One region of the Paraburkholderia terricola genome, then DNA from elsewhere that is predicted to be linked to it. Evidence: predicted binding sites of a transcription regulator. Region 1 holds the regulator's gene; each other region holds the start of a gene.
The links. The regulator FNR, encoded in region 1, switches genes on or off when oxygen is low (the NO sensors DNR and NnrR bind a similar motif). The targets are predictions, from matches to a motif close to TTGATNNNNATCAA.
Positions count from the first base shown of each region.

Region 1 (10,579 bases):
TCTTGCTCAATCCGACGCGCAACGGCGATACGTAAACGTAGGGTAAGCGCGGTGGTCGGCACCGCGCCGCGAGCGGGTGGCCGGCGCCAGCCGGCGTTTTACGCTGCTTCGTTACGCTTCCTCGCCGGCAGCGAACAAGCCGTGTTCCGGCTGCGCCTGCTCGTTGTCGACACACTGCACATGCCAGTGGCCGGTCATCAGGAGGCGGCCGCGTTCCGCGCAGCACTGCGCGCGTCCGGTCTCGCCTTCGAACGGCCCGCTGCGGTCTTTCAGATCGAGGCCTTCGAGCACGCAGAGGGGCGACGCATCGCGCGGGCCGCACATAAGGGTATTGCCGCCATCCACCTGCAGCGTGCCCCATTCGGGCAGGTCGAGCCCGTGGTGGCCTTCGCGCGACCATTGCCGCGTGTCCTTGTCCAGCCAGAGGATTGCAAATGCCATCGGGTGGGTGCAGTCGAAGGCGTCGAGGTGGACAGTGAGGCGCATGAAAATTCTCCGAAACGGGCGGTCCGGTTCAGGCGGAGCAGACCGCGGAAGTCATGATTCAAAAGCGGGTCATTGACTCAACACCCACTGCACCAGCGTGTGCGCATCCTCCGGGGACAGCGGGCCGCCGCGATCGGCCGGCAGCGGCATCGGCGTATCGCCCCAATGCGCCTTGCCGCCGAGCCGCAGCTTGTGTTCGAGCATGAACTGCGCGTTCGGCACGTCGCGGTAGCGCTCGGCGATCTGCTGAAACGACGGCGCGAGGAACGGCGCATCGCGCGTGTGACAAAACATGCAGTGATGCTGATCGACCAGCGCGGCGGGCTCCGGCGCGGCGGCGGCCAGCACGAACCCGGCACGTGCCACCAGATAGTTTCTGGACAGGACGTTCACGGCACGCGCTCCTTGGCGACGGGGATGAACCCAGTGTAAGGGCCGCGCTCCGGGTGCGATTGACCTCGGTCAACGAGGACGCAGGGCCTGAGTTTGACGAATCGCGCCAGGCTCCTATGCTGATGACAGGCGGTGCGGGGCGACCCACGGACCGGGCCGCCTCGACGCGTGGTGCGCGATGCGCGGGTGGGCGGAGACGCCGCTTAAGCCTCGCATCCTGCGCAAGGAACCAGGTGGTGATGATGAAGATTCATTTTCCCGAGGAACGTCCGGAATATTGCGCGCGCGATCTCGTCGTCGCGTTTCCGGCCGAGGTGGATGGCGTGCGCGTGCAGTGCGCGATCACCGCGGAAGCGCTCGAGGATCATTTTGGCGCCGCGTCGCTGCGTGAGGACGATCTGATCGCCGCATTCGACTCGAACCGGCATCCGATCGAACACGCGGCAAGGCAACTGCTGAACGAAATCGGCGCCAAGCCGGTGCTCATGCACAGCGGGTATTTCCGCTTTTGCGACTGACTTCGCGTGAGGCGGCCGGACGCGCGGCCTGTTTCAATGCGTTGGGATGCGTTTCGATGCGCCGGCAGCCGCCCCGGTTCGAGGAGACTTTGATGCGTGCGATGGTATTCGACGGCAGCGCGTCGTCGCTGCATGAGCGGGATATGCCTGATCCGACGCCGGGCCCTGGGCAGATCCTGATCGATGTTCATACCTGCGGCGTGTGCCGCACCGATCTCCATCTGATCGACCATGAGCTGGAGCACCCAAAACAGCCCGTGATTCCGGGCCATGAAATCGTCGGCACGGTGGCCGAACTCGGCGCGGGCGTGGCGGGCTTCGCCGTCGGCGACCGGGTTGGGGTGCCGTGGGTGGGCCGCACCTGCGGGCATTGCCGCTACTGCCTGTCGGCGCGCGAAAATCTCTGCGGCGAGGCCGGCTTCACCGGTTATACGATCGACGGCGGTTACGCCGAGCGCACCGTCGCCGATAGCCGCTACTGCTTTCATCTGCCGGAGCACTACACGGATATCGAGGCGGCGCCGCTGCTGTGCGCCGGCCTGATCGGCTATCGCACCTTGAGCATGGCGGGCGACGCGCGGCGGATCGGCATCTACGGTTTCGGCGCGGCGGCGCATATCGTCGCGCAGGTCGCGCGTCATCAGCAGCGCACGGTGTACGCGTTGACGCGTCCGGGCGACGATGCGGCCCGGCAACTCGCGCTGCGTCTCGGCGCGGCCTGGGCGGGCGGCAGCGATGAGACGCCGCCCGACGAACTGGATGCCGCGTTGCTGTTCGCGCCGGTCGGCGCGCTTGTTCCGCAAGCCCTGCAAGCGGTGGCGAAAGGCGGTGTGGTGGTGTGCGGCGGAATTCACATGAGCGACATTCCGTCGTTCCCGTACGCGTTCCTATGGGGCGAGCGGCGCGTGGTGTCGGTCGCCAATCTGACGCGCGACGACGGGCTCGCCTTCATGCGCATCGCGGACGAGACGCGCCTCGCGATCGAAACGACGACTTATCCGCTGACGGATGCCAACCGCGCGCTGAGCGACCTGCGTGACGGCAGACTGACGGGCGCGGCCGTGCTCAGCATTCGCTAGCGTGAGCGGTTCGGGCGTGGTCCGCGTCGCCCCGCGTTTTGCGGTGCGTTCGGGCGAAAACCGCACTGCGGATCAAACCCGGAATCACACCCGCACGAGGCCCGCGTGATCCACGATCCGGATATCCTTGCCGCGTATGTCGACCAGTCCGTCGCGCTGGAACCTGGAGAGCATCCGGCTCACCGTTTCGAGCTTGATGCCCAGGTAGCTGCCGATTTCCTCGCGTGTCATGCGCAGATGAAATTCCGCCGGCGAATACCCGCGCAGTCGCAGGCGGTCCGACATATTCAGCAGGAACGTCGCCACCCGCTGATCGGCGGACATGGTGCCGAGCAGCAGCATCTGTGACGATTCGCGCACGATCTCGCCGCCCATCATCCGGTGCAGGTGCTGCTGGACGGCCTTGACCTCGCGGCACATGGCTTCGAGCAGATGGAACGGGATGATGCAGACCTTGCTGTCCTCGAGCGCCACGGCGTCGCAACTGTGGTGGCCGGAGCACACCCCGTCCAGCCCCAGCGAGTCGCCGGCGAGATGAAAACCGGTCACCTGCTCGCGGCCGTCGCGATGCATGACGACCGTCTTGAACGAGCCGGCGCGCACCGCATAGATGCTCTGGAACGAATCGTTCGCGCGGTAGAGGGTCTCGCCCTGTTTGATGGTCCGCGACGGGCAGATGAGCGATTCCATCCGTTGCAATTCCTCGGATGTCAGCCCTTGCGGCATGCAGATCGAGCGCATCGAGCAGGCCGTGCAACGTACCGCGTCGTTGCGCGGCGCCCGCGCGGTTGCCGGCTCGGCTGCGGGAGCGGGCGAGGCTTGCCGGGTCTTAAGCGAAGGCGACGTGACGGAATAGACGGCAACGTCAGACATGATGTGCTCCAGGTTGAGGAAGGGTGCGCGCGCGATGTTCGCCGGCGATCCGCTGGATCGCGTTGCGCGCTAGATTGAATTCGCTGGTCTTGTCGAAAAAGTAGTGAGCGCCGCTCGCGAGGCATGCGCTCCGGAACCAGGCGCCTGAACGGTTCGTCAGCACCATGACGATCACATGCGGCATGCGTTGGGCAAGCAACGCGAGCAACTCCATGCCGGTGCCGCCGTTCAGATGCAGTTCCGTCACGACCAGATCGACCGCGCCGGCGGCGATGCCCGCGAATGCCGCGCCGGGCTCCTCGGCTTGGCCGACGATCTCGACGCCGTCGAGCGCGCCGAACAGCGCGGCGATACGGTGCCGCACCAATGCGGCATCGTCGACGAGAAAGACGCGCAGCGCGGGGTGGTCAGTGCTTGAGTTCATGGCTCGAAGTATCGGTCGCGCCATATCTAAATGAAATCGGCGTCGAATGAACTTCGAGTAGGCGAGAGGGAGGCGCTGTAGGGCGTTTCCTACAGCGGGTGTGGAGCGGAGCGGGGATCGGCGAGTGGGCTAAGTGGGCAGAGTGCGCGGTGGGCGCGGTGGGTCGCGATGGGCGGCAGGAGCGAAAACGCGCGGCGGCGGGGTCCGTGCGCGTCGTGACCCGCAAGCCGATGCGAGTCACGCGGGCGTTTAGATGTCGTCCTCGTCGCTGACCAGCTTGTGACGCATCGCATAGCGCACCAGTGCCGCGTCGTGCGGCATCTGCATTTTCTCGAGGATCCGCGTCTTATAGGTGCTCACGGTCTTGGCGCTCACGCACAGTTCGGCCGCGATCTCGGTGATCGTCTGACCGGTGGCGATGCGCTTCAACACGTCGAATTCCCGATCGGACAGACGCTGATGCGGCAGCAGATCGGTGGGTTCGTTCAGGCTCTGCGCGAACCGCTCGGCCATCGCGAGGCTCACGTAGACACCGCCCGCGGCGACCTTGGTCACGGCGGCCACCAGCTCGGCGCTCGCGCTTTCTTTCGTCAGATAACCGGACGCGCCCGCCTTGAACGCGCGCACCGCGTATTGCTGCTCGGCGTGCATGGTCAGCACGAGAATGCGCAGCGTCGGCTTTTCTTCCTTGATCTGCTTGATCAACTCGACGCCGTTGCGGCCGGGCATGGACAGATCGAGCACCAGCACGTCGGCGGCCCGCTCGCGGATCAGCGCGACGGTGCTCGGGCTGTCGTTCGCTTCGCCGACCACTTCGAAGCCGCTTGCGCCCTCCAGGATATGGCGCAGACCGTCGCGCACCAGCGCATGGTCGTCGGCGATCAGGACGCGGGTCATGTTTGCATCTCCTGCATTTGCACGGTTTCCGCCGGAATGGTGACGCTCAGCACGAAGCCTTCGCCTTGCGCCGTATGAATGTCGACTGCGCCGCCGAGCATGTGCGCGCGTTCGCGCACGCCGAGCAAGCCGAACGACTTGCCGGCCGGCTCGGCTGCCTGCTGCGCGCCCTGGCCGTTGTCGGCGATGCGCAGCACGAAGGTCTGTTCCGCCGCGCGCAGGCTCAGCGTGACCAGCGTGGCGTCGGCATGGCGCGCGACATTGGTGAGCGCTTCCTGCACGATGCGGAACAGCGCGGTGGCGCCCGCCGGCGTGAAGCGCGCGTCGCCGGTTTCGATGTCGCGCTCCACGTCGATGCCGTAGCGGTTGGTGAAGTCGTTCGCGAGCCATTCGATCGCGGGAATCAGTCCGAGGTCGTCGAGCATGACCGGCCGCAGATCGGCGGCGATGCGCCGCACCGAGGCCACCGTCATGTCGATCAGCCGGCGCATGCCTTGCAGTTGTTCACGCACCGGCGCGCTCGCCGACGCATCCAGCGCCTGTTCGACCGACGAGATGTCCATTTTCAGCGCGGTGAGTTGCTGGCCGAGATCGTCGTGCAGTTCGCGCGCGATGCGCGTTTTCTCGTCTTCACGGATGTTCTGCAAATTGGCCGACAGTTCGCGCAGCTCCTCGCGCGCCTGCTGCTGCGCGCGCTCCGCCCTGACGCGTTCCGTGACGTCACGCAGCATCACCGTGTAAAGGCGCGTGTTGCCGTCGCGGATCTGCGAGATCGACGCCTCCAGCGGGAATTCCTCGCCGTTGGCGCGCAAGCCCGATAACAGCCGCTGCCTGCCCATCTGCCGGTCCGACACGCCTGTCTCGCCGAACTGCTCGACATGCCGCGCATGAGCCGCGCGAAACCGTTGCGGGATGAAGCGGTCGAGCGAGGAGCCGATCGCGTCCATGGCGGAACAGCCGAACACCTGTTCCGCCATCGGATTGAAGATGACGATGCGCTGCTGTTCGTCGATGGTGATGACCGCTTCCATCGAGGAGCGGATGATCGCCATCATGCGAGCCTCGTTCACGCCGGCGTGGCTGCTTCCGGGGCTTGCCTCGCTGTGTGCGGACGACCCGTCGCGACGCGCGCGCACGAGCAGGAACGCGCTCGTGGCCAGAAGCAGGGCGGCGGCGACGCAAATGAACAACACCGGGTCGAACCAGCGCCGCGCCGCCAGCATCGCGGCCAGCGTCACGACGAACGCGGCCGTGGCCGCGACTGCGGGCCGGGCCGCCAGCGAGCCCAGACGCTCGCGTGAAACGGCACTGGGCGGCAGGGGCGTCTTACCGCTAACGGGCATGTGCGCCTCTTTGGAATGACAACGGACAAGAATGGGGCGCGCCGCCCGACGAGGTCGGTGCAGCGGTGCGCGCGGCAAACACGCTGGTTCCGGGTGATTCCGTGATTCATGTGGCCGCAGGCCGCGGAAACACCGCGCGGAAAGTGTGTGTTTGCGTTCATTGTCCGTGAAACGCCCGCTTCATGCCAGCGCGAGCGCATAGCCCGAGCCGGGCAGCGGCATGGGCGCTGTCGTCGAGATGCGCCAGCAGCGTTGTGCGGTTCATGACGGCTCCTTGACCGATTCGCTCGCGGGCGGGGTGGCGTCAGCCGCGCTCGCCGCGGGCGATGCGCAATGCGCGGAGATCAGCAGCACCGGACGGTTGGCGATGCGCACAAAACGTTCGGCGACGCTGCCGAGCATCAGCCGCCGCACGCCGCGCCGGCCGTGCGTGCCCATCACCACGAGGTCGGCGTCGAACTCGTCCGCGGCGAGCCGGATGCGGTGCGCGATGTCGTCACCCGTCAGGTCGGTTTCGATCATGCGCGGCGAGCCTTTCACGCCCGCGCCGGCCATTCGCGCGGCGGCGTCGGCGAGCACGCGCGCGCTTTCCTCGACGAGCGCGTTGCGCACGTAGGACGGGTCATAGGCGGGCACGTCGTAGACCATCAGCGGCACGTCGACCACGTAGAGCGGCTGCAGTTGCGCGCTCGACTCGCGCGCCAGTTCGACGGCGGCAGCCAGCGCGCGCGACGAGGTGTCGCTGCCGTCGACGGCGACCAGAATCCTGTTGTACATGGCGAACACTCCTGAACGGGAAAGCAATCTGCCGTGCTCAATGCGACATCAGCACGGGCACCGTCATCGACTTGAGGATCGTGCGCGTGGCGCCGCCCATCATGAGTTCACGCCAGCGGGCATGGCCGTAGGCGCCCATCACCAAGAGATCGACGCCGCCGTCGGCGACCTGCGAGAGCAGCACCTCGCCGACCGAGCCGCCCGCTCCGGTTTCGGTATCGGCGACCTCGACCTTCACGCCATGCCGCGCGAGCACCGTGGCGATGTCCGCGCCGGGAAGACGGATGCGCTCGTCATCGTGCCGGCCCGCGTGCATCCCGTTCACGGTGAGGATCGTGGTGCTCGCCGCCGCGCGCAGGAACGGCAGCGCGTCGTGCACGGCGCGCGTGGCTTCGCGGCTGCCGTCCCACGCGACCAGAACCCGGTTGCCCGTGGCTCTGTCATTGCCCGCATACGGCACCAGCAACACCGGCCGGCCGCTCGTCAGAATCAGGTTTTCCGGAAAGAAGTCGCCGACATACGACTCGGGATCGGCGGGGTTGTCCTGGCCGGCCACGATCAGGTCGGCGCAGCGGCCCGCGCGCGGAATCGCGAGACTCGCGGGCGCGTCGATGGCGATCCACTCGCCGGGCACCTCGGCGCGCCGGAGTTCGGCGTGAAAGAGGCGCTCGAGCGCCGCGCGCCGCTCGGTGCGCCGCGCTTCCTGCTCCCGGTAATACTCCGCGGTTCCTGCTATCACATGGAGCGAACGCGGATCCGGTGAGAACACGGCATAGGCGCCCGTCAGATGCGCGCCGAACTGTTTGGCGAGCCGCAGGGCGATTTCGAGCCGCGGATGCGCGCGCTCGCTGGTGTCCAGGTGAACAACGATGGTTTTGTAGTTCATGACAGTCGCTCCGGAAAGAGACGGTGACGCACGGATCGTTGAGCCTGAGTCCAGCAACGATCGCGGCGGCCCCGTTGATGCAGATCAATGGCGGCAGGGGCGGCGCGCATGGCCCGCTCAGTGCCCGCGCAACGCGGACGCCGCGCCGTACACCACGCGCGCATCGTGCTGGCCTTTGTACACGGGCGGCGCCGACCGGTTCAAACCGAGCAGCGTATAAACGGCGGTCTGCGCGGACCGAACCGAATATTCGACGGTGAACACGACGTCGTTCGGCAGCTCGCAAAACTGTCCGATGAACGCGAGGTTCGCCCAGCCCTCGGGCACGACTTGCGGCCGGTCGCCGCGCTTGCGCCGCAGGAACTGGCTGGTCACGAACGGCATCAGGCACGGAATGCAGATCGCGTCGTCGAGAATGCGCGCGGCTTCCGCCTGAATGTGCAGATGGCCGAGCAGCTCCGTCATGATCTCGCGGCCCGTGCACTCGGCCATCGGCTTGCCGACGAAGTTGCCGGGCCGGTCGATGAAGAGCCCGTAACCCCAGAACACCTGGACGTCCTTCGGCTGGCCGATGAAATGCGGCTGGTGAGGCAGCACGATCGAGGCGAGCCAGTTCGATTGCGGGAAGGTGATCAGGCCGCCTTCGCCGGGCACGTTGCCGGTCAGATCGCGGACCAGCCGGAACAGCGTCGGATCGCGCAGCGTCGCTGTAAAGGACAGCCATTTGGATTCGTCGACATGATCGGCGAACACCGAGGGATGGCCGAATTCGGCTCGTCCGGCCGCGATGGTTTTCCACAGCGCCCATGCGCCGCTGCTGTCGGCATGATCGAACACGGCCGGGCGGTGCGTGCCGCCGAGGCTCGATCCCGCCGTCATCGAGCCGAGCGTGACGATGACCTTGTCCGCCGCGCCGACCGGAATCTCCAAGCGCCGCTTGTCGTGTTCGCAGACGATGCCCGACACGCGGTTCAGTTCGCCGCTTTCGTCATACCGCAGATCGACGACGCGCGTGTTGGCGCGAAACGCCACGCCATGCTCGTCGAGCCATTTGCGCAGCGGCCGCACCATCGAATCGTACTGGTTGTAGACCGTGCGCATGATGCCGTGCAACTGGTTGAAGCCCGAGGTCATATGCGCGAAGCGCAGCAGGTAACGGCGGAATTCGGCGGCGCTGTGCCACGGCTGGAAGGCGAACGTCGTGCACCACATGGTCCAGAAGTTGGTGTCGAAAAAGTCCGGTTCGAAGTGGTCGGAAATGCGGCTGTCGCCGAGCAGAATTTCCGGTTCGAGCGACAGGCGGCCGAGCGTCAGCAGATGCGTGTCGGCGAGCCCGTAGGCGGGCGCGTCCTCGCGCCGGCCGTCGCGCACGAGCCGCGCTTTCGACGAGGTGCGCAGCGTCTCGTTCCAGTCGAAGATTTCCTTGGTGACGCTGCCGTGGCCGTCGAGCGTGGGAATCGAATCGAACAGGTCGTAGGTGCACAGATACTTGCTTTCGAGCATGCGACCGCCGCGCACGACGTAGCCTTCCCGCGACGAACCGGTGCCGTCGAGGCTGCCGCCCGGCTGGTCGAGCGCTTCGAGAATCGTGATGCGGCAGCCGGGCATATCGGCGTCGCGAATCAGAAACGCCGCGGCCGCTAGCGACGCGATACCGCCGCCGATCAGATAGACATGGCCGGCGGCGCTCGCGTCGTCGCGAGCCTGATCCGCGAGCGGATGAGCAGGGAGAGAGTTGGAGTCGTTCATGTGATGCTCCCCGAAGGGTGATGGCCGTTGACGTATTACCCGGACCATACGCGCGCGGCGCAAAGGCGCGTTGCGTTGGATCAACCGGAGCGCGACCCGCGCTCGCCAGTGCGGTGCGCGTGATCCGTGCTTGATCCACGCTCACGCCGCCGGATTCCGCCCGCGGCATTCCGCGCCCGCGTTCGCGTTCGCACAGGCGCTGCGCGGCACTGCCGCGCCGTTGACGCATGTCAATCGCATGGCGCGAATAGCGCCGATCATGTATTCATCGGCTCGCTGTCGTTCGCGGCTTCCGTTCTGGCGACTGACGCCGCGACGGCCGATGAGTATCAAGGCACGCTCGGAGGCGGCATGGGAATCGATATGCAGATCGTGTACTTCGGGTTTGCGGGGTCCGCGCAAATCGAGGCCGAAGCCGCCGTTCAGTTCGTGCGGCTCGAGCGCTTCGGCAAATCCATTTCTGGTTGCCATCTCGCGATCGAGGCGATTCGCGAGCGTGCGCCGGATGGCACCTCACGCGGCGTGTTCGACGCCACACCGAATCACCTCATGTTCGATGCGCGACTCGATCTGGTTCTGCGCAACGGCGAACTGGTGCCGCTCGAACATCGGCAGAGCGCCGACCCCGACGCCGCCGTGCGCGCGGCTTTCGATGCGGCCGAACGCCTGCTCGAACGCGGCGTTACGCGGGTCTGATCGTCCAACGCCTGTCGCAACGTTTTATTCCTAGTCCCGGAGGCAGTCATGTATTCGAACATCGTGGTGGCCATCGACGGCAGCGCAGCCGCGAAGCGCGCGCTCGCCGAGGCGGTTCAGCTCGCGAAGCTCTCGCGCGGCAAGCTGACGGCGGTGTACGTGCTGGATCAGTCGGCGGCTTTCACGTACGCGGGCGCCTGCGATCCGCATCTGCTGACGGACGCCGCGCGGCAGGTCGGCACGAGTTTGCTGCATGACGCGCTCGCGCAGATGCGTGAGTTCAATGTCACGGGCGATATGGAGATCGTGGAGACGCAAGGCATCGGCGAGGACATTGCCGGCGCGTTGCTGCGCTGCGCGCAACGGCGCGGTGCGGATCTGGTCGTGATGGGCACGCACGGACGCCGCGGCTTGCGGCGCATGGTGATCGGCAGCGTGGCCGAGCGGTTCGTCCGCTT
Region 1 covers NZ_CP024941.1:1,990,696-2,001,274, reverse strand. The annotation lists gene CUJ90_RS09015 (DUF2964 family protein) at 1-35, shown strand, start outside; gene CUJ90_RS09010 (DUF3564 domain-containing protein) at 112-486, opposite strand; gene CUJ90_RS09005 (c-type cytochrome) at 556-879, opposite strand; gene CUJ90_RS09000 (DUF1488 family protein) at 1,122-1,397, shown strand; gene CUJ90_RS08995 (zinc-dependent alcohol dehydrogenase family protein) at 1,490-2,476, shown strand; gene fnr (fumarate/nitrate reduction transcriptional regulator Fnr) at 2,561-3,349, opposite strand; gene CUJ90_RS08985 (response regulator) at 3,342-3,773, opposite strand; gene CUJ90_RS08980 (response regulator) at 4,023-4,670, opposite strand; gene CUJ90_RS08975 (PAS domain-containing sensor histidine kinase) at 4,667-6,013, opposite strand; gene CUJ90_RS08970 (universal stress protein) at 6,275-6,790, opposite strand; gene CUJ90_RS08965 (universal stress protein) at 6,828-7,676, opposite strand; gene CUJ90_RS08960 (oleate hydratase) at 7,794-9,425, opposite strand; gene CUJ90_RS08955 (hypothetical protein) at 9,777-10,121, shown strand; gene CUJ90_RS08950 (universal stress protein) at 10,170-10,579, shown strand, end outside.

Region 2 (10,579 bases), on a different replicon from region 1:
TGGTCGACATCATGGATGTGGGCTACACCTGCGCGTTTCTCGCCACGCCCTACGCGCGGCGGGTTTCCGGCGAAACGCTGTATGTCGACGGCGGCGTCAACATCATGGCCTGATCTGGCTTTGGAGAGAAAACATCATGGCTGAGCTTTTACTGGGTAATGTCGAAGAAAGCGTTCTGGACGAGGAAATCAGCGAGTTCCTGCAGAGATACGGCTTCCCTCCGTTCGATTCGATCGAGCGCGTGCCCGCGGGAATCGGACGGCCCGTCGCGCTGCTAATGTTCAGCAACCTTTCGGCGGAGGCACTCAACCTGCTCCGGTCGAGAATTCACAACATGTTCTGGAAGAATCACACCATCACTGCGCAGATCCTGCTGGAACGGGAAGACTGAGCCGCAAAAGAGGGCGACCAATGAGCATTCTGATCAGGCTGTTTCATCGTGAAGGCGCATCGGAAAAGCACACCCGGAATTCCGCACAGGTGAGCGACACCATCGAGCGCATTGCAAAACTGACTCCGCAGTTGCGGCTCGCGGAGCATTATCGTGAGCGCCTCGCGGCGTCGGTCACGACTTCGCTCGACTATGTCCGGGCATTGGTGGACGACATGCCGCCGGCACGCGAGGCGAGCGCATCCGCCTGGATGACGGACCCGTATATTCGGGCCTTTTTCGCCACGCCGGAAGAGGTGCCGCGCGTCCTGAGTCATGCCACTGAACTGCATGCCTATTTCGATGCCCACCCCTTGGCGAACGAGGTCTTCGCCGTGCTCGGCATGTCGATGACTGAACGGCGGACATTCGGCGTGGCGCAACACGAATCGACGGCGCGTACCGACGTGCAACTCACCACCGTGAGCTTCAGCGATCACCGGGCACGCGTATGCGCCGACACCGAAGACACGCTTCGAGAGGAGATCGTGCGCCGTGTGGTGGATCAGCTCGTGCTCGTCGCCATCGAACGAATCGGGGCGGACGTGTCGCGCCGCGGCGAGCTCGAGCAGGAGCGTGCGCTGCTCAAGACGCGCCTGGCTCTGTTGCAGCGGCAAGGCAGCGGGATGAGCGCCGTGTTGGGCGCGCAGCCGTTGTCCAGTTTCGTGGAGGTGGCGCACCTGCAAGCGGAGCTGGAAAAGAACGACGCGGAGATGGCGCGTCTGGGACTCGCGACCGAGGCGATCGACCGTCGTCTGGAGACTATTGCCGAGGTACTCGGCTCGCCTGCGGAACACCTGCATGTAGTCAAGCGGGAACTGCGGCTCGATCACATGAACGTGATCGCGGAGAACGGATACGCTCGCGAGGGCGCAACGATCGAATTGAGGCTCGCAAGCATGCCGGAAACAGCGGGTGCGATGCGGGCGTTTGCGCTGGTGCGATTCGCACGCGTCGATTTACTGCCGGCGCCCAGCATGGCCGATGAAGAGCGAAAGTTCCTGGTCTGACGCCGCCGCGAACGCTATCGCATCGTGTGTCGGGGTGCCTTAAGCGTCAAAGGGGCGAATGTGTGAATGAAGGGCGGCGGCTAAACCTCTGATCGTTGACGAGGCTCGGGATGCGACGTCACCCAACGCCGCGTGATGTATCGCCCTTCCCGGTTCAGCGCCGCGTCGTTGGTCATGACGCGCGCCGGGCTACCGGCGACGGTTACGCCTGCGACCACGTCTCTCGTCACTACGCTGCCCGCTCCGATCGTGACGTTGTCGCCGATAGTCACTGCTTCGACGATGCAGACGTTAGGGCCGATATATACGTTGTTCCCAATCGTGGCGGCCTTGCCGTGATTGCTGCCAATCGTGGTGCATTGGGAAATATTGCAATTCGAACCGAACACGGCGGTTTCATTGACCACGATGCCGCCAAAATGCGAAATGAAGAAGCCCGGACCAATCGTGGTTCCAACGGGAATGACGATTCCAAATTTTCGTTGAGTCGCACGCAACTTTGCCCGAAGCATGAAACCGATTACGCCGTTCCGGTGAGCGCTCGCCAGGCGAAACCAGAACATGTAGTTGAAGCCCTCGTTGCCAATGAACTTCCTCATGAAGCATTTCAAGTCGATTCGCCCCGCCACGCGAAAGAGGTCGCTTTTTATCAGTTCAATAGTTGTTTTCATCGTTTTTGGCAACCGTTGAAAAGTCTTCACCTCCGGTACCTTATACCCATTCGACGCCAGGATATGTGAGGTACAAAACCATCCGTGGGAAGTAAAAGCAGGCCCCTGCCCCCTAGCGTAACGAGCATGCGGCGAATCCATTTGCGGCGAATCGCACCATCGGTACAGCAAGGAACTCAACCACGTTGCCCGGCATTCCGTAGCGCCGACGACCCATTCAGGTGCCATTCCAGCGTTCTTGCTATCCCTTTTTCACAGCTCTCGATCGGACGCCATTGCAGTTCGCGCATCGTCTTGCTCGCATCGATCGCGTAACGCCAATCATGACCAGGACGGTCGGCGACGAATTTCACGAGACGCGCATGCGGCGCTCCGTCGGGTCGAGCCGGTCCATCAGCGTGCAGATGAGCGCCACGATATCGACGTTTCTCCATTCGTTGCACCCCCGACGTTATAGGTTTCTCCCACCGTCGCGGATGTTGGAGCCATTGCCGCACACCGGAATATCGGCTCCCTCGAGGCAGCGCCTGACGACGGTCGGGATGAATTTCTCTTCATGCTGGTAGGGGCCGTAGTTGTTCGAGCAATGAGTGGTCGATACCGGCAGAGCCTCGTCGAGATCGCCCGGCGCCTCGGCGCACTCGTCTTGCGCTGGGCTCGCTAGGACCGGCCACGGCTAGTCCGATTCGGCGTCGTCGGACGGCTTGACCAGAAAATCGTTGTAGCTCCGGTTCCGGATCCAGGACGGCGCGCGTCCGCGGCCGCTCCAGGTGGCACCGGTCACGGGGTCCTGGTATTTCATCTGAAGCGGTTTGGTGTTGTAGGTGCCTCGCCGGTCGACGCGTAACTGGTTAGGCACGAGGTTGAAGAAGTTCATGACCTGGCGGACGTGTTCGATAGCCGCGTTCTGCTCCTGCTGCCAGGCGACCGATATCCGCTCATCGAGTTGCGCGAGCTGCTGCTTCAGCATCTTTACCCTGCTGCTCATGTTCTCTTTCCGTAATACATGACCAAGTTGTCGCCAGAGTCCGATAACCACATTGTGAGATTTCAAGTGAGATGTGAAATGCAATCGTAATACTATCGAGTTGAATTTTAAATATCAACTGATATCCTTCCGGCCATGTACACGGCGACCAAACCCCAGCGGCTGAGCCGCGAAGAAAGTCGATTGCAGACTCGGGCAGATTTGCTTGCTGCGGCGAAGCGGCTGTTTGTCGAGAAAGGTTTCGGTGGTACGTCTCTCAGGGATATCGCGGCCGAGGCAGGTTATACGCAGGGCGCTTTCTATTCGAACTTCGCGAGCAAGGAAGATCTGTTCGTGGAACTGATGCGAGAGCGGTCGAGGACGCAAGTGAGCGACATTGGCCGAACGTTGAGCGACCCGTCTGCGTCTGCGGACGACATATTGAACGCGTTGGAGGTCTGGGCGCAGACGCTCGATGCAGAGCCCGAATGGTCTGTGTTGGGCGTTGAATTCAAGCTTCAGGGACGCCGCAACCCCGTTTTTGCAACGGCCTCACAGGCGCTGCTGGACGCTCATCGTGATGGCCTTGCCTATTGCATCGGGCAGATTTTCGCCAGGCTGGAAAAAGTGCCGCCCGAATCGCCGACCGTATTGGCGGCGGCCTTCATGGGTCTCTCACAAGGCCTCGCGCTGCAGCGGTCGATGCTGGCCGAGGCGCCCATTGGACACATGATCATGGTGTTCCTGCGCAGCCTGTTGGCCGCGGCGCCGCGGGTGCGCTGATCTGCAAGAATGACCTTCGTTAAAGCGGAAGCCGGAGTTTGTTTCCAACTTCCGCTTGATGAGTCATCACCTCACGCACCGGAACCCCGCATACACATGCTGATAATGCGGCTGAAACCAGTTGCGGAACGCCGGTCGCAACATGCACCGCGCGGTGCGCGACGACCCGCCCTTGATCACGTAGTGCTGCCCGTCGAAAAAGTTGGCCGAATAGCCGGGATAAAACGGAAACGCTTCAAACCCCGGCAGTGCGTCGAACAGCGTCGACGTCCATTCCCAGCCATTCCCGAATTGACCTTCGACACCGAACGCGCTGACGTTATCCGGATACGCGTCGACCGGCTGCGGGTCCCAACTGCGAAAATCGAAATTGCCCGACGCGGCATGCGGCGCACCCTGCGCCGCGCGTTGCCATTGCGCCTCCGTGGGCAGCGCCTTGCCGGTCCAGCGTGCGTAGGCGCTCGCTTCGGCGTGGCTCACGTAGACGGGCCAGTCGAGCGGCAGCGGCACTTCGTCGAACATCGTGCGCAGCATCCATGCGCCTTGATCTCCGTCGGGCCGCGACCAGCAGGCGGGGTGCTCGATCTGCTCGGCTTGCCTCCACGCCCAATCGTTATCCGACCACCATTTGCGCTCGCGATAGCCGCCTGCCTCGATGAACTCGCGAAACGCGCCGTTCGTCACCATGTAGCGATCGATCTCGAAGGCGGGCACGTCGACGCGCATTTCGCCGAACTCGTTGTCCCAGCCGAAGCGGCCGCCGTCGCGCGGCATGCCGAGCAGCGCGGCGCCGGCCGGCACGCCGACCATCGAAGACAATTCGCCGCCGCGTTCGCCACGTGTGCGTACCGGCTCGCGCAAGTCCGTGACCTTCTGTTCGAGCGGTAGCTGATGCAGCATGTACGCGAGCGTTTCGGCATGCATCAGCCGATGCTCGATCGCGACATTCAGCAACTGCTCCGACGCGTCGGCTTGCGTGCCGCCGCGGCCGACACGCGCCGAGTCGGTCAGCGCATCGAGCTCGCGGTCGATCTGTTCGCGCGCGCGCGAACCATATGCGCGCACCGTGTCGAGCGACGGCCAGTCGCCTGGCTGATCGGTCGGAAAACCGCCGTCGACGGGGTCGATGCCGAAAGCGAAGAGCTGATCGAGCCGCGGGTCGAACGCCGGCAGATCGCACAAACGCTGATCGAACAGATTGCGATCGAACGCTTCCAGATGGCCGATGTAAAACACGATCCGGTGGCGCTCCCGGATCGGCCGTTCGTACAGAAACTCGGGTTTGACGATGGAAAACAATGCGTCGGTGACTTGACGCGCGTCGATGAGACGCTGGACGAGCGGGTGGTGCGGGGCGGGGTCGCGATTCATTTCGCCGGGTCTCCTTGCGGGGGACGGACTAAGACTGTACCCGGTCGCAGCAGCCATGCCAAGGCGAAAGCGCGCTGAAAAAGCATGTGGACGGGGGTCCGGCGGCGCGAGCCAGTCCCCGGCTCGCGGCTCAGACCTGCCGCAATCCTTCGAGATCGACGATGCGGATGCGCTTGCCGTGCGTGTCGATCAGGCCACGCTTTTGAAATCTTGACAGGGTGCGGCTCACGGTTTCGAGCGTCATGCCGAGATAGCTGCCCATGTCCTCGCGCGTCATGCGCAAGTTGAATTCCGCCGATGAATAGCCCCGCTGCGCATTGCGCTCGGAAACGTCGAGCAGGAATGCGGCGACACGTTCGTCCGCCGACAGCGAACCGAGCACGATCATCTGCGCGGCCTCGCGCACGATCTGCTCGCCGAGCAGCTTATGCAAACGCTCCTGCATCGGGCCGCTTTCGCGGCACAACGATTTGAGCGCGTCGTACGGGACGATGCAAACGGTGCTGTCTTCGAGCGCGAGCGCGCTGCATGCATGCACGTCGTCGCTGATGCCGTCGAGACCGAGCGCCTCGCCCGCGATGCGCAGGCCGGTCACCTGATCGCGGCCGTCACGATGCGCCATGACGGTTTTCATCGAGCCGGAGCGCACGGCGTAAATGTTGTCGAAGCGGTCGCCGCTGCGATACAGCGCTTCGCCGCGCCGCACGGAGCGCGCGGCGCAGATCAGCGTTTCGAGCTTCGACAGTTCGGCGGACGACAAACCTTGGGGCATGCAGAGCTGCCGCATCGCACAGCTCGAACAGCGCGCGGCGGTGCGCGCGGTCGCCCTCGGCGGCGCGATGTGGCGGCCGCGCAGCGGCGATTGCGCGGCGGGTTCGGCACTGCCGATGGAGCGAGCAGCAACGGTGGGAGTCAGCATGTTCGGCAGCCATTGATCGGGATGACAACGGATTGTCCCACCGGCCATGCGCGCCGCTTAGCGGCAAAACGACGCGTTCGCACGGTCGGGTCGCTTGCGCGACGTCAGACTGTTTGGCGTCGCGAATTGCCGCGCGTCGTGAGAAGGCGGAGCTCGCGGCTCTAGCCGTCGACGCAGCGCCGCCGCACTCGTGATGCGCCGCGAAGCGCGTCACGACGCCGAGCCGGCTTCCTTGCTTTCCTTGGCCGCGGCGGATGGAATCAGCAGCACGGGCAAGCTCGCTTGCCGTACGCAACGCTCGGCCACGCTGCCGAGAATCAGACGCTGGAAACCGCGCCTGCCGTGCGTGCCCATCACCAGCAGATCGGCGTTGAAATCGGCGGCCGCCTTCAGCACGACCGCGGAAACGTCGTCGAGCGACGACGCTTCGGTTACCACGAGTTCGCCCTTCACGCCTTGCGCGGCCATGAACCTGGCGAACTCCGCGCCGAGTTCCTTGCCTTCGTCGATGAGACGATTGCGCAGAACCGAAGGGTCGTAGCCCGGCGCTTCGAAGTACAACGGCGTGTTCTCGACCACATACAACGGCTGCAAAACCGCACCCGAGGATTTGGCGAGCGCGAGCGCTGCTTCGAACGCACGGCGCGAGGTTTGGCTGCCATCGACCGCTACAAGGATGCGTTGGTACATATCGACTCCGTGTCAGAAGGATTCGGATTGCCACAGCCGCTTGGCGGACCGGGCGGCTTGACGGTGCATGACCGCTTCGAGTTTTAATGATCGCTGAAAAACGGCCATGCGGCAGGATGTAAATCAAACACTTGTCAAATTCGACGACACCGCCGCCTGACGCGAGAGCGCCGTGCAGCAAGCACTGGCGGCCTTCATCGCAATCCATGACGCATATCGCCGGCTAGGGTGAAACATGATTTGCCTTACAATCAAAACCTACTCAGACAAGCTGCTTCAGCCCCGCTGATGAACGAGCGCAAAACGACGGGCTTGCCCGACAAAATCTACGGCGACATCCTCAATCGCATTCTCGAAGGCGAATACAAGGAAGGCGAACGGCTGCCCACCGAGCATGCGTTGGCCGAACGCTTTGCGACTTCGCGGCCGACCGTGCGCGAAGCCCTGGCGCGCTTGCGGGCGGACGGCATCATCATGACGCGGCATGGTTCGGGCACCACGGTCGCGCGGCGGCCCGATCCGGATGTGCGCCGTTTCGCGCCGCTCGAAACGCTGTCCGACATCCGCCGCTGCTATGAGTTTCGTATCGTGACGGAAGCGGGCGCGGCGGAGCAGGCGGCGCTCAAGGCCGACGCCGACGACATCGCCGCGATCCAGCACGCGTGGGAGCAACTGGAGCGCATCATCGAAACACGGGGTATCGGCGCAAAGGACGACTTCATGTTCCACCTGGCGGTGGCGCGCGCATCGAAGAATCCGTTTTTCATCACGGTCATGTCGTTTATCGAAGAGCAAATCGTGTTCAGCATGAACCTGTCGCGCAATCTGTCGCTCGTGAAAACGGTGGAGCGCCAACGGCTCGTGCAGGCCGAGCATATGGCGGTGCTCGACGCGATTCGCCGTAAGGACGCGCCCGCGGCCGGAAGGGCGATGCGGGCGCATCTCGAGAATGCGCTGGAGCGGATGTTCGGCTCCTAGGCTGGGACGTTCGCGTGCTTCACCGCAGTGTTGCGGGCGGAGCATGGAGCGGCACTGCGTCGCCGCACCACCGGGCCGTCCAGCTCCCGGCCCGGGGCGTGCGATTTGCCCGCTTGGTTGCCACCAAGCGGGCACGACTAAGCGGGCACTACCAAGCAGCCACTAAGCCGCGGCGGCGATCGGCCCGAACAGCGCGGTACGGGTTTTCGGACTCACCGCGATGTCCAGCGCGACGGCCCGCTCCACACCGATCTGCAACGGCGCGCCGAGCCGGCTGATCTCGATGCCGGTCTTGCGCAGCAGCCGTTCGATCGGCGTCGTCGTCACCGTGACGTAGCGCGTGATGCCCATGCGGTCCGCGAACGTGACGAGCTCGTGAATCGCCTGCATGGTCACATCGGCAAAGCCGAACGACTGCTCCTCGCCGCTGGTTTCGATCGCGAAGCGGCTCAGTTCCCAGATGTGCCTGCCGACCGGCGCCTCCGCGCCGTGCAGCAATTGCGGGAACGTGTCCTTGAGCATGTTGGGGCCTTCGGTGGGCATCAGGCGCCAACAGCCGCGCACCTGCCGGTCCTCGCCTTGAATCAGCATGTAATGCGGCCCGAGTGCGTCGTAGCCGTCTATTTCCATGCCCGCGATAGTGGGGATGTCCCATCCCAGACGCCCGTGAAAAACGCGGGCTCGTAGACGGTACATTTCGTTGATATCGGCGTTGTCGAATTCCTGCCGCATTCCAATCCGGATTGCTGTTTGCATGACGTTCTCCTGAACGTGTTGGGGTACCCAATACGCAGGAAAACTTATGCATTCTGAATCTTTGCGCTACCTACCTACCTGGATAGGTGTGCATGCTTATCGGATAACGCAGAATTCGAGACAGCATCTGCACATAACCGACGGGACACGACAATGGAACTCCTCGAAAATCACTGGAAACCGCAAACCGATATTCAAACGCGCCCCGCGCAGGCTCCCTCGGCCGTGGACCGCGTTTTGATCATTGCTTACCGCAAAAAGAAAAAAGAGAGCCAGCGCCGTTTCTGGGCGCGCTTCGGCGTAACGCAGTCGCGCGGCAGCCGGTTCGAATCGGGCGCTGAGATTCCGGCGCCGGTCTCGATCCTGCTGGGTCTGTACTTCACGAAAACCGTGTCCGACGCGGATCTCGGCCGGGCCGAACGGGTGCTGTATAGCCGCGACGCGGCCGCATTGTTCAACCCGGGTCAATAAGCCCGAGCTGCGCCGCAATCACGGCCGCCGCGCGGCGCGAATTCACACCGAATTTCGTCCTGATGTTTTTCATATGGAAGTTCACCACGGCTTCCGAACAGTTCAGGATGTGGGAGATTTCCCATGTGGATTTACCGCGCGCGGTCCATTTCAGACATTCACGTTCACGCGGCGTGAGTTTGGGCAATAAGGTCTGAGTGTGGGTATTCAAATGGCGCTGGGCGGTGTCGATCACCAGGTCGCGCAATAACACCAGGTTCGGCAACGCAACGTCGATATGACGCCAGAAGGCGTCGGTCGGGTTGCTGTCGTTGACGAAGCACATCATGCCGGCTTGCTGGTTGGGTCCGTGAATCGGCAAGGTCACCCCGGCACGCAGGCCATGCCCGCGAGCTTCCTCGTACATTGACTGCTGCTCGGCGGTAGTAAAAATGTCCGGCGACCAGATCAATGGCGTGGCGCGTGTCGCGCAATGGCTGACGGTTGGGTCGATGTGAGCCAGTCCCTGATCGTCATAGGCGCGGCGCCATGCCGGCGCATAGGTGCTGCGCACGTAAGCGTCTTCCAGGCGCATGGTCGGGCGCGGCAGCATCGCGATCAAAAGCCTGTCGAAACCCCATGTTTCGGCAAGGTCGACAATCGCGCTGAACCATTCCGCTTCGTCGACGGCGTTCTGCAGCGGCGCCATCTGCTCGATAAAGTGTAACGGCAATTTTCAACTCTCTCAGGCTCGCAACGTCCCGTTGCGGTTTAATTGCGGTACGGTATTCCGTCCGGCTGTTGTGTATTCACAATCTAACACTAAAAATAACTTCGCAAAGCCGACATCTAATGTGCATAAAGGCGTTGCGAGGGGCGGCCAGGGAGCGAATGAAACGCAGCCCATGCGAAATTCCCTGAACGCCACGACGATTCCAAGCCGATAAAAGTGGTGAAACTCTTCGCGGCAACCGGTCTGTTTTTTCATCGGCCTGCATTATTAGCTAATTCAGGCTAATAACCCTCTTCATAATCGGGCGATACCTTCCCACTCGACATGTCGGATTTCGTTGCCCGTTTGCGGGGCTCCGTGTCTTTGGCCGCTCATTGTCATATAACGACGCGTTTCCGGCTTTGTCGCTGACCATTCTCAGATTCCTGCAAGTTGTTTGACAAATTTGCGGGCCCAATGCTAACTTCAATGCCCCTACCTGTTCACCGGGTTTGAGGCGCCATGAACGAATCTCCCATACTCGACAGTGAATTCGCCGCTTCGGTCATGGCCGTGCCGCCGCTGGCGCGCCGCGCCGACTACGCGCTCGATCCCGCCGCAAACCTGGCGCTGATTCGCCACATCGAAGCCGGCGGCGTGCGCACCTTGCTGTATGGCGGCAACGCGAATCTTTATCACGTCGCCGTCAGCGAATACCGCGACTTGCTCGATCTGCTCGCCGACGCCGCGAGCCCGGGCACGCGCGTGATCCCGGCAATCGGTCCCGACTACGGAAAAATGCTGGACCAGGCGCGCATCCTTGCGCAAAGCCGTTATCGGAC
Region 2 covers NZ_CP024942.1:775,102-785,680, reverse strand. The annotation lists gene fabI (enoyl-ACP reductase FabI) at 1-113, shown strand, start outside; gene CUJ90_RS22055 (RNA-binding protein) at 137-391, shown strand; gene CUJ90_RS22050 (hypothetical protein) at 481-1,440, shown strand; gene CUJ90_RS33625 (serine O-acetyltransferase) at 1,521-2,141, opposite strand; gene CUJ90_RS33350 (hypothetical protein) at 2,288-2,464, opposite strand; gene CUJ90_RS33345 (NAD-dependent epimerase/dehydratase family protein) at 2,563-2,718, opposite strand; gene CUJ90_RS22035 (H-NS histone family protein) at 2,788-3,099, opposite strand; gene CUJ90_RS22030 (TetR/AcrR family transcriptional regulator) at 3,235-3,861, shown strand; gene CUJ90_RS22025 (SUMF1/EgtB/PvdO family nonheme iron enzyme) at 3,928-5,232, opposite strand; gene CUJ90_RS22020 (helix-turn-helix domain-containing protein) at 5,363-6,151, opposite strand; gene CUJ90_RS22015 (universal stress protein) at 6,362-6,841, opposite strand; gene CUJ90_RS22010 (FadR/GntR family transcriptional regulator) at 7,130-7,819, shown strand; gene CUJ90_RS22005 (acyl-homoserine-lactone synthase) at 7,982-8,575, opposite strand; gene CUJ90_RS22000 (helix-turn-helix domain-containing protein) at 8,729-9,046, shown strand; gene CUJ90_RS21995 (helix-turn-helix transcriptional regulator) at 9,030-9,734, opposite strand; gene CUJ90_RS33045 (hypothetical protein) at 9,771-10,013, opposite strand; gene CUJ90_RS21990 (dihydrodipicolinate synthase family protein) at 10,260-10,579, shown strand, end outside.
Region 2: the regulator FNR is predicted to act here: its motif matches at 6,955-6,968, upstream of CUJ90_RS22015 (universal stress protein).

Region 3 (10,579 bases), 210 kb from region 1:
GTATCCGCTATCGGGAAGGTCGGCAGTTCCTACAGCCAGTCGACGCGCTCCCTGCAAACGTACTATCAGCATCTGGAAGAAGGGCGATTGCCCGTTGAAAAAGGACGAGCGCTGAGCGCCGACGATCTTCTGCGCCGGGAAGTCATCATGACGCTGATGTGCAGCATGCCGCTAGACTTCGACCGGATCAATCGGGTTCACGGAATCGATTTTGCCCAGTATTTTTCGCATGAACTGGCGAGGCTGCAACCCTACGAGGAAGCCGGACTGTTGAAAACGGATGCGCATGGAATCTCGGTTACGGCAAAAGGACGTCTGTTCGTGCGCGCCATTGGAATGGTGTTTGACCGGTATCTCGGCCAGCCGACCGCGTCATCCTATTCGAAGCTGATCTAGAGAACCAGCATCGAGCGACATTGTCAGGATCGATCTCCGTAGGGAGCCAAACCATCAAGATCAATGGAGTCCATACCGCGCCACCGCTTGCAGGATCGCTTGCCCATGTTCGGTCAAGTGAACGCGCCGCGTGTTCGGCGCGATCTGTTCGAACGTGGCGAGCCGGCGTTCGAGTAGTACTTCGAGGTCGGCGTGACTCAGGTCATGGTGATCGGTTGCGCTCCCGACCAGAATGAGCGCGGCAACTTCATGCGGACTGAGCATGGGCTTCTCCTCGAAGACAAGGAATCTCATTGAAGCCGAACGTGGCAGTGTTCGACCGCGCGCATCGGCACGCCGTCGACGAGCGCCACTGGAACCCGGCCGAAACCGGAATCATCGGCTTCAATAAACGTATATTCATAGTAGTTGTTTCGATCCGATGATCGACGTGCATTTTGTCGCATGCCAATGGCCGGAGGACGCATGTCAACCGGGCTTTCCATCCACACGTGGTGAAGTCAGATAAGGCACGTATTTGAGCAGGTAAACGACCAGCGCCGCGGCCCAGCACACGCCTGCTGCGTCGACCCACGCGGCGGTTGCACTATTGGCTAACCACGGCCCAAAGACACGCAGAAGGGCGGCCGCGATCATCAGCCAGTAGCTCGCGATCTCCGCGCGGCCCGCGACGAGCATGCGCCCTGTATGACCGAGCGCCGTGCGCGTGATCATCGCGATGATCGCGCATCCCATGGCCCCGACCGTTAGCGCATGAGTCGCAAGAGAGTGCGGCACGATGCCCATTGCCGCCAGGGCGAGCATCACGAGGCCGACGGGAATCCATGCATAGGCTGCGTGAAGAATCCAGAGAATCGGCCGTGAAAGGACCCGCCACGAATGCCAGCCCGCGATTCTCGCCGCGTGGACCGCGGCTGCGATTCCGGCGCTGGCGACAATCAACGCGGAGGGCGCGGCGAGGGCATCCGCGAGCAACGCCACGATGACGGTGGGCGTGGCGAGCATTTCAACGAACTTCCAGCGTTTCGCCGAGAATCCAGGCATCGCGTTCATCGTGAACATCGGAATCACGCGTCCGGCGATGACCGTCACGAACATGATCGCGAGTCCGGTTGCCGCATACGCGGCGCGCAACGCGAGGTCCGCGCGGCCGTGCCCCAGCCACCAGTGGAAAAGTCCATTCAGCAAGCCGAGCGCGGCCAGCGCCACGGGCAGAAACAGATTGCGGCGATTGCGGGCGACGAGCAGCACGCGCAGCAGCACGACGGCGGTAACAGGCAAGAAAGCGGTGTCGATTAGCGCGGCGAGCGGCTGCGGGCCGAACCACATCAGCACGCGGCCGCCGGCCCACAGCAGCCAAAGCCATCCGAGCGACGGCCCCCGCAGCGTATCGAGCGAGGTCCACGCGCGTACCGCCGTGAGCAGAAAGCCGACGACGATCGCGGCGACGAAGCCGAAGATCATTTCGTGGACATGCCACATCATCCCGTTCATCACGGTCGAGCGGCCCGCGACGGGATAGCCGTGCAGCGCGAGCAGCCACAGCACGACGGCGATGACGCCAAAGCCGGCGCCGCCCAGATAGAACGGCCGAAAGCCGAGCCGCAGAACCGGCAGAACGTCGGCATCGCGCGACGCATTCAATGAAGCGGGTTCACCGATCTTCATCATGCTTCTCCAAAGATAGACCTTGCGCACATCTTAAAGCGCGTTCCGTTCGGATTTCGTGTTCCCACGCTGAGATTGTTGACATGACTCAGGTGGACACGTCGAAGCGTCGTAGACGCTGATTTCCGCATGGCCCGGAGGCCGTCAGGAAGTGATGAGATCGCCGCGAATTCCCGAGGAACGCGCGCGTGTCTGCATGTCCCACACGCGCCGCGATCAGGCTGCCCGGGCGACCGCATAGGCTGCCGCTTGCACGCGCGAACTGAGCTTTAACTTTCGCAGGATGTGCTGCACATGGATCTTCACCGTCGCTTCGGCAATGTTCAGCGCTCGCGCGATTTCCTTATTGGTCTTGCCCCGCGTGATATAGCCAAGAATTTCGTCCTCGCGCGCGGACAGGCTATGAATCGGATCCTGCTCGGCCGATGCTTCATCCACCTTTGCTGCGCTTTGCAGCGACTGAAACGCGGTCACCAGCTTGCCGGTCATCTCGGGGCTGATCGCCGATCCGCCCGCCATCGTTCTGACGATCGCGGCGGCCATGCCGTCGCTGTCCACCGTCTTGAGCAGATAGCCGCGCGCGCCGCCGCGCAGCGCGGCAGCCAGATCGCGTTCGTCCTCGCTGACAGTCAGCATCAGCACCTGAGCCCGCGGCGCCGCTTCCCTCAATCCCGCGATTGCGTCCACGCCATTCACGCCCGGCAGATGATTGTCGAGAAGAATGACATCCGGTTGCGTCTCGGCGGCGCGTCGATAGGCTTCACCGGCATCGCCGGCCTGGGCCACCACGACGAATCGCGAATCGATCGTCAGCAGCGCAATCACGCCACGCCGGAAAAGCGAGTGGTCGTCGACCACGAGAACGCGAATCTGTTTATGTTCGGTCATGCTGCCAGTCTCCTGCGTTCGGGTAGCGTCAGCACGATGCAGGTGCCCGAGCCCGGCACCGACGCAATGTCGACGTCGGCGCCGATGCGCTCGGCCCGTTCATGCATGATGCGCAAGCCCACATGTGTTTCGTCCTGGGCGGTGGCCTCCGTCGCGAAGCCGCAGCCGTCGTCCCGGACTTCCACCCGCCACTGCGGCGTCTGCTGGACGTCCAGCCATACCTCGCGCGCGTGCGCATGCTTGCGCACGTTGGACAGCGCTTCCTGCACGACATGCAACACCTGCACTTGCACGTCGGCGGGCAACGGAACACCCGTACCTTCGATTGACAGATGCGTGATCAGCCCCGTCTGGTGCTCGAACTTTTTCAGGGTGGTTTGCAGCGCGGGAACGATGTCCTCGGCGTTGGTGCGGGTACGGAAGTGCATCAGCAATTCCCGCACGTCGGAGAGGCTTTCGTGAATGCCGGCCTCGAGCTCACCGATCGTGCGTTCCGTGCGCGATGCGTCGGCGTCCTTGAGCGCGCCGCGCAGCAGGGCGGTCTGGATTTTCATGAAGGCGAGGCTTTGCGCGATGGAGTCGTGCATTTCCCGCGCGAGCAGGCTTCGCTCCGCGGCGACGGCGGCTTCACGTTCGAGCGCGCCGGCCCTGAGCCCTTCGATCGCGACAGCGAGATGGCTCGCCATCGTCTCCAGCAACGTGCGGTCTTCGCCACTGAGCGCGGTGGGGGCGCGGTAGAACAGATCCATCTCGCCGATCATGCGGTCCTGCAGTTGCACGGGAACGCTGATGACGGTCGTGAAGCCCGCTTGTCCGCAGTCGCGCAGCAGTCCCGCACCGTCCAGCCGGATCGGGATCACGCGCGTGTCCGCGTGGGCCACGGCCTGGCCGCAATGGCAATCGCCCGTCGGAATACAGTGTTCGCGGTCGATCACGTGACGGGGCAGGCCGTCCGACGCCACCAGCAGATAGCGCAGGTTCGCTTCGTCGGACCAGCGAATCGCCGATGCATCCGCCTTCGCGGCGTGTCTCACCTGCCTCGCGAAACCATCGGCCAGTTCATCGAGCGTCGAAGCGTGCGCCGCGAACGCGCTCGCTTCGTACAGCGCGGTCAATCGCGCATGCTGTGCGGCGAGCCGCACCGTCTTCTCTTCGACCTTGACTTCGAGATTCTGGTAGAGCTCCTGCAAGGTTTCCGTCATCTGGTTGAAGCCTTCCGAGACGGCGCCGAACTCGTCGCTCGACTCCACCGCGATCCGCGCCGACAGATCGCCTTCGCGCACGCGCGTGAGGCCGGATCTGAGCCGCTCAAGCGGATTGAAGACGAACAGATACGCCGAGTAGAGCAGCGTTACCGCACTGGCGATGGTCAGGCCGACCATGAGAACCTGCAGCAGGTTCAGGATGGTGGTCAGATAGGCGAGGCGCACTTCGATCGCGGAGACGAGCACGTCGATGTGTCCGACAAAGGCCTCGGCCTGCTTCGCGGCCTGCTTCGCGGCCTCGCTCGGGTCCGGCGCGGGCGAGGCGGTCCATGCCGCCCGTACTATTTGCCAGGTGCGCTGCACGTCGGCGAAGGCGGCCGTCGAGCCCGCATCGCGCGGCACGAGCAAGGGCCGCGATGGATCGCCGTCGCGCAACAGGGCGACGCTTTGCTCGAACTGGTCGACCTGCGTCTTCGCCAACAGCGTGTCGCCACGCGCAAGCGTCTGCGCGAGCCGCCACGTTTGCATGCGCATGCGTCCCGCTTCGTTGACGGCGGCCGCGCCGCCCTCCAGTTGCCAGCTTGCCCAGAGCGTGTAGCCGATGGAAGCGAACGCCACCAGCAGCAGCGTGCCGCCGATGATGCCGAGCTTGGCGGCGAGTGTCCGGAATCTGCTCATGTGGGTTCCTGGATCGCTCCAGACGGTTGAAACGGGCTCGCCCAGCGCCCGAAAGCTTAGGCGATATAGTCACCGGCGGTGCACCTGAAAGAACTGATCCAGATCAATTCGAAGCGTGTTCCACGGTTCCGGCATGGCGAGACGTCGCGCCGCCTTCGTCGATGCTTTTGCGAAACCCCGCGCCGGGCGATGCGCGGAGAACCGGAAAGGAAATCACGACTACCAGCGCCCCAGCAAACCGAGCGGATCGTGCGTGAGCGCAATCGACGCGATCAGCAGGTACAGGCTGATCGCGCCTCCGTAGAAGGCGCCGCGCACGACCATCGTGTGTCCGCGCTTGACGGCGAGCGAACCGGCCACGATGTATAGCAGGAGCAGCAGAAGCTTCGCGCCGAGCCACACGTCGCGCGCGGGGTTCAGGCGCAGCATGAGCCACAGCGTGACGCCGGCGGCCAGCAACAGCGAGTCGATGACATAGCTGAGGATTCGCCAGTGACTGCGCATCGGCCAGCCCCGGCCCGTCAGCACGGCCGCGCCGCGCACCGCGAAAAACGCGCCGCTGCAACCCACCAGCGAGACATGGCTGAATTTAAGCAGCGGATAGAAGTCGATCAACGGCATGCCGCTCCTCCGGCGAAATGCAGAGCCGGCACAACCGCCATAACCGCGACAGTCCGACGAATACTGAAAAGACTACTGGACGAGGGGCGTGGCCGCGGCATCGAGGTCCACGCCCGCGATAGCGGCCCGGCCCGCGAGCACGCTGACGTACTGGCGCAGCGCCGTGGCGAAGGTCTGCTGGCGCAGCGCCTGCGCGACCGCCTCGCGCACCGCCTCGAAGGCGGGCACGGCGCCGGCGTCCCGCTCCATGACCTCGACCACGTGCAGGCCGAAGCGGCTGTGCACGAGTTGCGGCAATACGCCGATGTCCGGTCGGCCGAACAGTGCTTTGGCGAGCTCGGGCGCGCATTCGTCGGCGCGCAGCCATCCGAGGTCTCCGCCCGCGCCGCCGCTCGGACAGTTCGACAGATCCCGCGCCACGCGGGCGAAGCGGTCGTCGGCTGCCGCATCGTCGCAGCGCAGATCCAGCAGGCACGCTTCGGCGCGCTTGCGCAGCGCGCCGATATCGACGCCGGGCGTGACGGCGAACAACACATGACGCGCACGCACCCGCTCGCCGACGGCGTAGCGGTTTCGATGCGCGGCATGGTAGCGGCGGCAGGCGTCCCCGGTCGGTTCAGGCAATTGCAATGCGCGCTCCAGCAAGGCGTCGATCGCCTCGGAGGCGGCGACGCTGATGGCGCCGTCGGTGGGCAGCGGGTCGTCCGCGGCGAGCAGACCTGCCTCGATGGCGGACTGGCGCAGCAGTTCGATGCACGCACGCTGGCGTAAATCCTCGGCGGACAGCATGTCGCCACCGCCATGCAGCGCAATCCCATTGACGGTTGCGACGGCGGACAGATTCTCTTGCATGTTTCGATCCTCCTGCGAGTCAGATTCGGCGACGCGGCTGTTGATGACCGGCCGGCACGTTCAGGCGCCGCGAGCGCACCAGTTGATAAGGGCGCACCAGGTACGCGACCGATGCGAAGCCGCTCCACACATGGACCAGCCGGCTGAACGGGAACAGCAGGAAGATCGTCATGCCGAGCACGATATGCACCTTGAACGGCCACTCGACCGCGAGCAGGCCGCTTGCGTCGGGGCGGAACGTCACGATGCGCTGCGCCCAGTCGGCGAGCGCCAGCATGGTATGCGCATCGCCCCGGTCGGCGAACGAGTAGGGCAGCGTGAGCAGGCCGAGGCAGAGTTGCACCCAGAGAATCACGAGAATCGCCAGATCGGTCCGCCGGCTCGTGAGACGGATGCGCGGATCGAAGATGCGCCGGTGCAGCAGCACGCTCAGACCGGCGAAGCAGATGAGGCCGGCCGTCCCGCCCGAAATGATCGCCAGCAGTTGCTTGTGCTGCGCGCTGATGAACGGCTCGTAGAGGAAATGCGGCGTCAGCAGGCCCACCGTGTGCCCGAACAGCAGGAACAGGATGCCGATGTGAAACAGGTTGCTTCCCCAGCGCAATTGGCCCGCGCGCAGAAGCTGCGACGAATCGCTCTTCCACGTGTACTGATCGCGGTCGAAGCGCGCGAGACTGCCCAGCAGGAACACGGCGAGGCAAATGTACGGATAGACGCTGAAGAAGAAGGTGTGCGCGGCGATATTCATGTGGACGCTCCATGCGCGGATTGACCGGGTTGACCGGGTTGACCATGTTCCGGCTGGCGTGGCGTTCTGACGATACGCACGGGTTGCGATTCGCCGGGACTGCGTTGCCCCTCGGATGAACAGCCGCCAAAGGCGGCGGGCTCGCTCCACGTCTCATCGAGCAAGGGCTCGGCGGCCACCTCGACGAGCTTCGTCGGTTCGCCGGCCAGATCGAGCAGCGCGGCCAGCACGCAGGCGTAGGCGCTCTCGCGCCTCGTCAACGCGCTGAAGATGCTGCGCAGGATGTGCGCGATCTCCCGCAGAAAATCGGCGGCCGCTAGCGGCGGTTGCGTCGACGCGTATTCCAGCACCACGGTCAGGTGGTCCGGCAGTTCGCCGGAGGCGAGATAGAGTCCCGCTTCCTCATAGGTCTTGAGCAGATCGATCATCGCCGGGCCGCGGTCGCGCGAATCGCCGTGAACGTGCTCGAACAGGTGCAGCGCGGTGCCGCGTCCCCGATCGAAGAGGTCGACGTAGGCGGCCTCGGCGTCGAAGCCCGTGGCGTGCAGAAGCTGATCGATCAACGCATCGAGTTCGGCGAGCCGCGCGGCACTCAGCGTGCGCTGTCCGTGCAAGGCCGCGCGCAGGTCGGGTAGATGTTCACGCAGCGCCGCGTCGGGATAGTCGAGCAGATGCGCGAGCACGCGTAGCGTCGTGGCATGCGCGGCGGAATGAAGGGCTTGAGTGGACATCGTTCAGACCTCGGCCTTGATGGGAATGGTGCGCTTCTTCTCGCTGCCGAACAGGCTCGTTTCCGTCACCCCATCGGAGCAGCCGTTGCCGAAGCTGAACCCGCAACCGCCGCGCACGTTGAAGGCGTTCTCCGCATACTCGCGGTGCGTGGTCGGAATCACGAAACGGTCTTCGTAATTGGCGATCGCCATCGTGCGGTACATGTCTTCCACTTCCTGGGTGCTGAGACCTACCTGTTGCAGCGCGGCGTGGTTTTCCCAGCCGTCCACCTGTTTGCCGCGCTGATAGGCGCGCATGGCGAGCATCCGTTCGAGCGCGCGCACCACGGGTTTCGTGTCGCCCGCGGTAAACAGGTTCGCGAGATATTTGACCGGAATGCGCAACTGGTTCACGTCGGGGATTTCGCCGTTGGCGCTCACGTGGCCCGCGTTCGCGGCAGCGGTGATCGGCGAGAGCGGCGGCACATACCAGACCATCGGCAGCGTGCGGTATTCGGGGTGCAACGGCAACGCCACTTTCCAGTCGACCGCCATCTTGTAGACCGGGCTCGCGCGCGCGGCGTCGAGCCAGTTCTCCGGTATGCCGTCCTTGCGGGCCTGTTCGATCACTTCAGGATCGTGCGGGTCGAGAAAGATGCCGAGCTGCGCCTCGTACAAGTCCTTGTCGTGCTCGACGCTCGCGGCCTGTTCGATGCGGTCCGCGTCGTACAGCAGCACGCCGAGATAGCGGATGCGTCCGACGCAGGTTTCGGAGCACACCGTCGGCTGTCCGGCCTCGATACGCGGATAGCAGAAGATGCATTTCTCGGCCTTGCCGCTCTTCCAGTTGTAGTAGATTTTCTTGTACGGACAGCCGCTCACGCACATGCGCCAGCCGCGGCACTTGTCCTGGTCGATCAGCACGATGCCGTCTTCCTCGCGCTTGTAGATCGAGCCGGACGGGCACGATGCGACGCATGCCGGGTTCAGGCAGTGCTCGCACAGGCGCGGCAGATACATCATGAAGGTGTTTTCGAACTGGCCGTAGATGTCCTTCTGGATGTCGTCGAAATTGCGGTCCTTGCTGCGCTTGCTGAACTCGCCGCCGAGAATTTCTTCCCAGTTCGGCCCCCAGACGATCTTCTCCATGCGCTGACCGGTAATCAGGCTGCGCGGCCTGGCGGTCGGCGCCGCTTTCATTTCCGGCGCGCTCTGCAAATGGTCGTAGTCGAACGTGAAGGGCTCGTAGTAGTCGTCGATCTGCGGCAGGTTCGGATTGGCGAAGATGCGCATCAGCAGTTTCCACTTCGCGCCCTGGCGCGGCGCGATCGAACCATCGGCGTGGCGCACCCAGCCGCCGTTCCATTTGTCCTGGTTCTCCCATTCTTTCGGGTAGCCGATGCCCGGCTTCGTTTCGACATTGTTGAACCAGGCGTATTCCACGCCCGGCCGGCTCGTCCACACGTTCTTGCAGGTCACGCTGCAGGTATGACAGCCGATGCATTTGTCCAGGTTCAGCACCATGCCGATCTGTGCGCGTATTTTCATGATTTGGCTCCTTGGGACCGGCGATCGATCAGGGGTTCTCGCCCTGGGACTGATAGGCGCGCGCGAGTTTGTCGCCGCGTGGGGTATCCAGCCAGTCGACGTCTTTCATCTTGCGGACCACGACGAATTCGTCGCGGTTGGTGCCGATCGTCCCGTAGTAGTTGAACCCGTAGCTCAGTTGCGCATAGCCGCCGATCATGTGGGTGGGCTTGAGCACGATCCGGGTGACCGAGTTGTGAATGCCGCCGCGTATCCCTGTAATCTCCGAACCCGGCGTATTGATGATCTTTTCCTGTGCGTGATACATCAGCACCATGCCGGAATTGACCCGTTGGCTGACCACCGCGCGCGCCGCAATCGCGCCGTTGATGTTGAACAGCTCGACCCAGTCGTTGTCCTCGACACCGGCGCGCTTCGCGTCGTCTTCGCTGAGCCAGATCACGGGGCCGCCGCGATTCAGCGTGAGCATCAGCAGGTTGTCGCTGTAGGTGCTGTGAATGCCCCACTTCTGGTGCGGCGTGATGAAGTTCAGGACGATCTCCGGGTGACCGTTGGGCTTGACGTGATGCATGCCGCCCGTCGCCTTCAGATCCACCGGCGGACGGTAGCTCGAGAAGGCCTCGCCGAACGCGATCATCCACGGATGATCCTGGTAGAACTGCTGGCGTCCGGTCAGCGTGCGCCATGGAATCAGTTCGTGAACGTTGGTGTAGCCGGCGTTATAGCTGACCGTTTCGCTTTCGATGCCGCTCCAGGTCGGCGAACTGATGATCTTGCGGGGCTGCGCCTGCACGTCGCGATAGCGGATCTTCTCGTCCTCGCGATAGAGCGCGAGATGCTTGTGCTCGCGGCCGGTGGCTTTCGACAGCGCTTCCCAGGCTTTTACCGCCACATGACCATTCGTTTCAGGCGCAAGCTGCAGGATCACTTCGCAGGCGTCGATATCGGTGACGATGCGCGGCATGCCTTTGGTCGGGCCGTCGTCCTGGGTGAGGCCATTCAACTGGCCGAGTTGCGTCACCTCGGTTTCGGTTTTCCACGCAATACCCTTGCCGCCGTTGCCGATCTGGTTCATCAACGGACCGAGCGCGGTGAAGCGCTTGAAGACGTTCGGGTAGTCGCGCTCCACCACGGCGATCTGCGGCGCCGTCTTGCCGGGGATGAGATCGCATTCGCCTTTCTTCCACTCCTTCACCTCGAAGGGTTGCGCGAGTTCCGCCGGCGAATCGTGCATCAACGGCGTCAGTACGACATCGCGCTCGACG
Region 3 covers NZ_CP024941.1:1,781,829-1,792,407, forward strand. The annotation lists gene hemN (oxygen-independent coproporphyrinogen III oxidase) at 1-396, shown strand, start outside; gene CUJ90_RS08090 (hypothetical protein) at 457-660, opposite strand; gene CUJ90_RS08095 (NnrS family protein) at 865-2,064, opposite strand; gene CUJ90_RS08100 (response regulator) at 2,281-2,952, opposite strand; gene CUJ90_RS08105 (type IV pili methyl-accepting chemotaxis transducer N-terminal domain-containing protein) at 2,949-4,835, opposite strand; gene CUJ90_RS08110 (SirB2 family protein) at 5,055-5,456, opposite strand; gene CUJ90_RS08115 (peptidylprolyl isomerase) at 5,529-6,308, opposite strand; gene narI (respiratory nitrate reductase subunit gamma) at 6,328-7,056, opposite strand; gene narJ (nitrate reductase molybdenum cofactor assembly chaperone) at 7,053-7,787, opposite strand; gene narH (nitrate reductase subunit beta) at 7,791-9,314, opposite strand; gene CUJ90_RS08135 (nitrate reductase subunit alpha) at 9,343-10,579, opposite strand, start outside.
Region 3: the regulator FNR is predicted to act here: its motif matches at 4,929-4,942, upstream of CUJ90_RS08105 (type IV pili methyl-accepting chemotaxis transducer N-terminal domain-containing protein).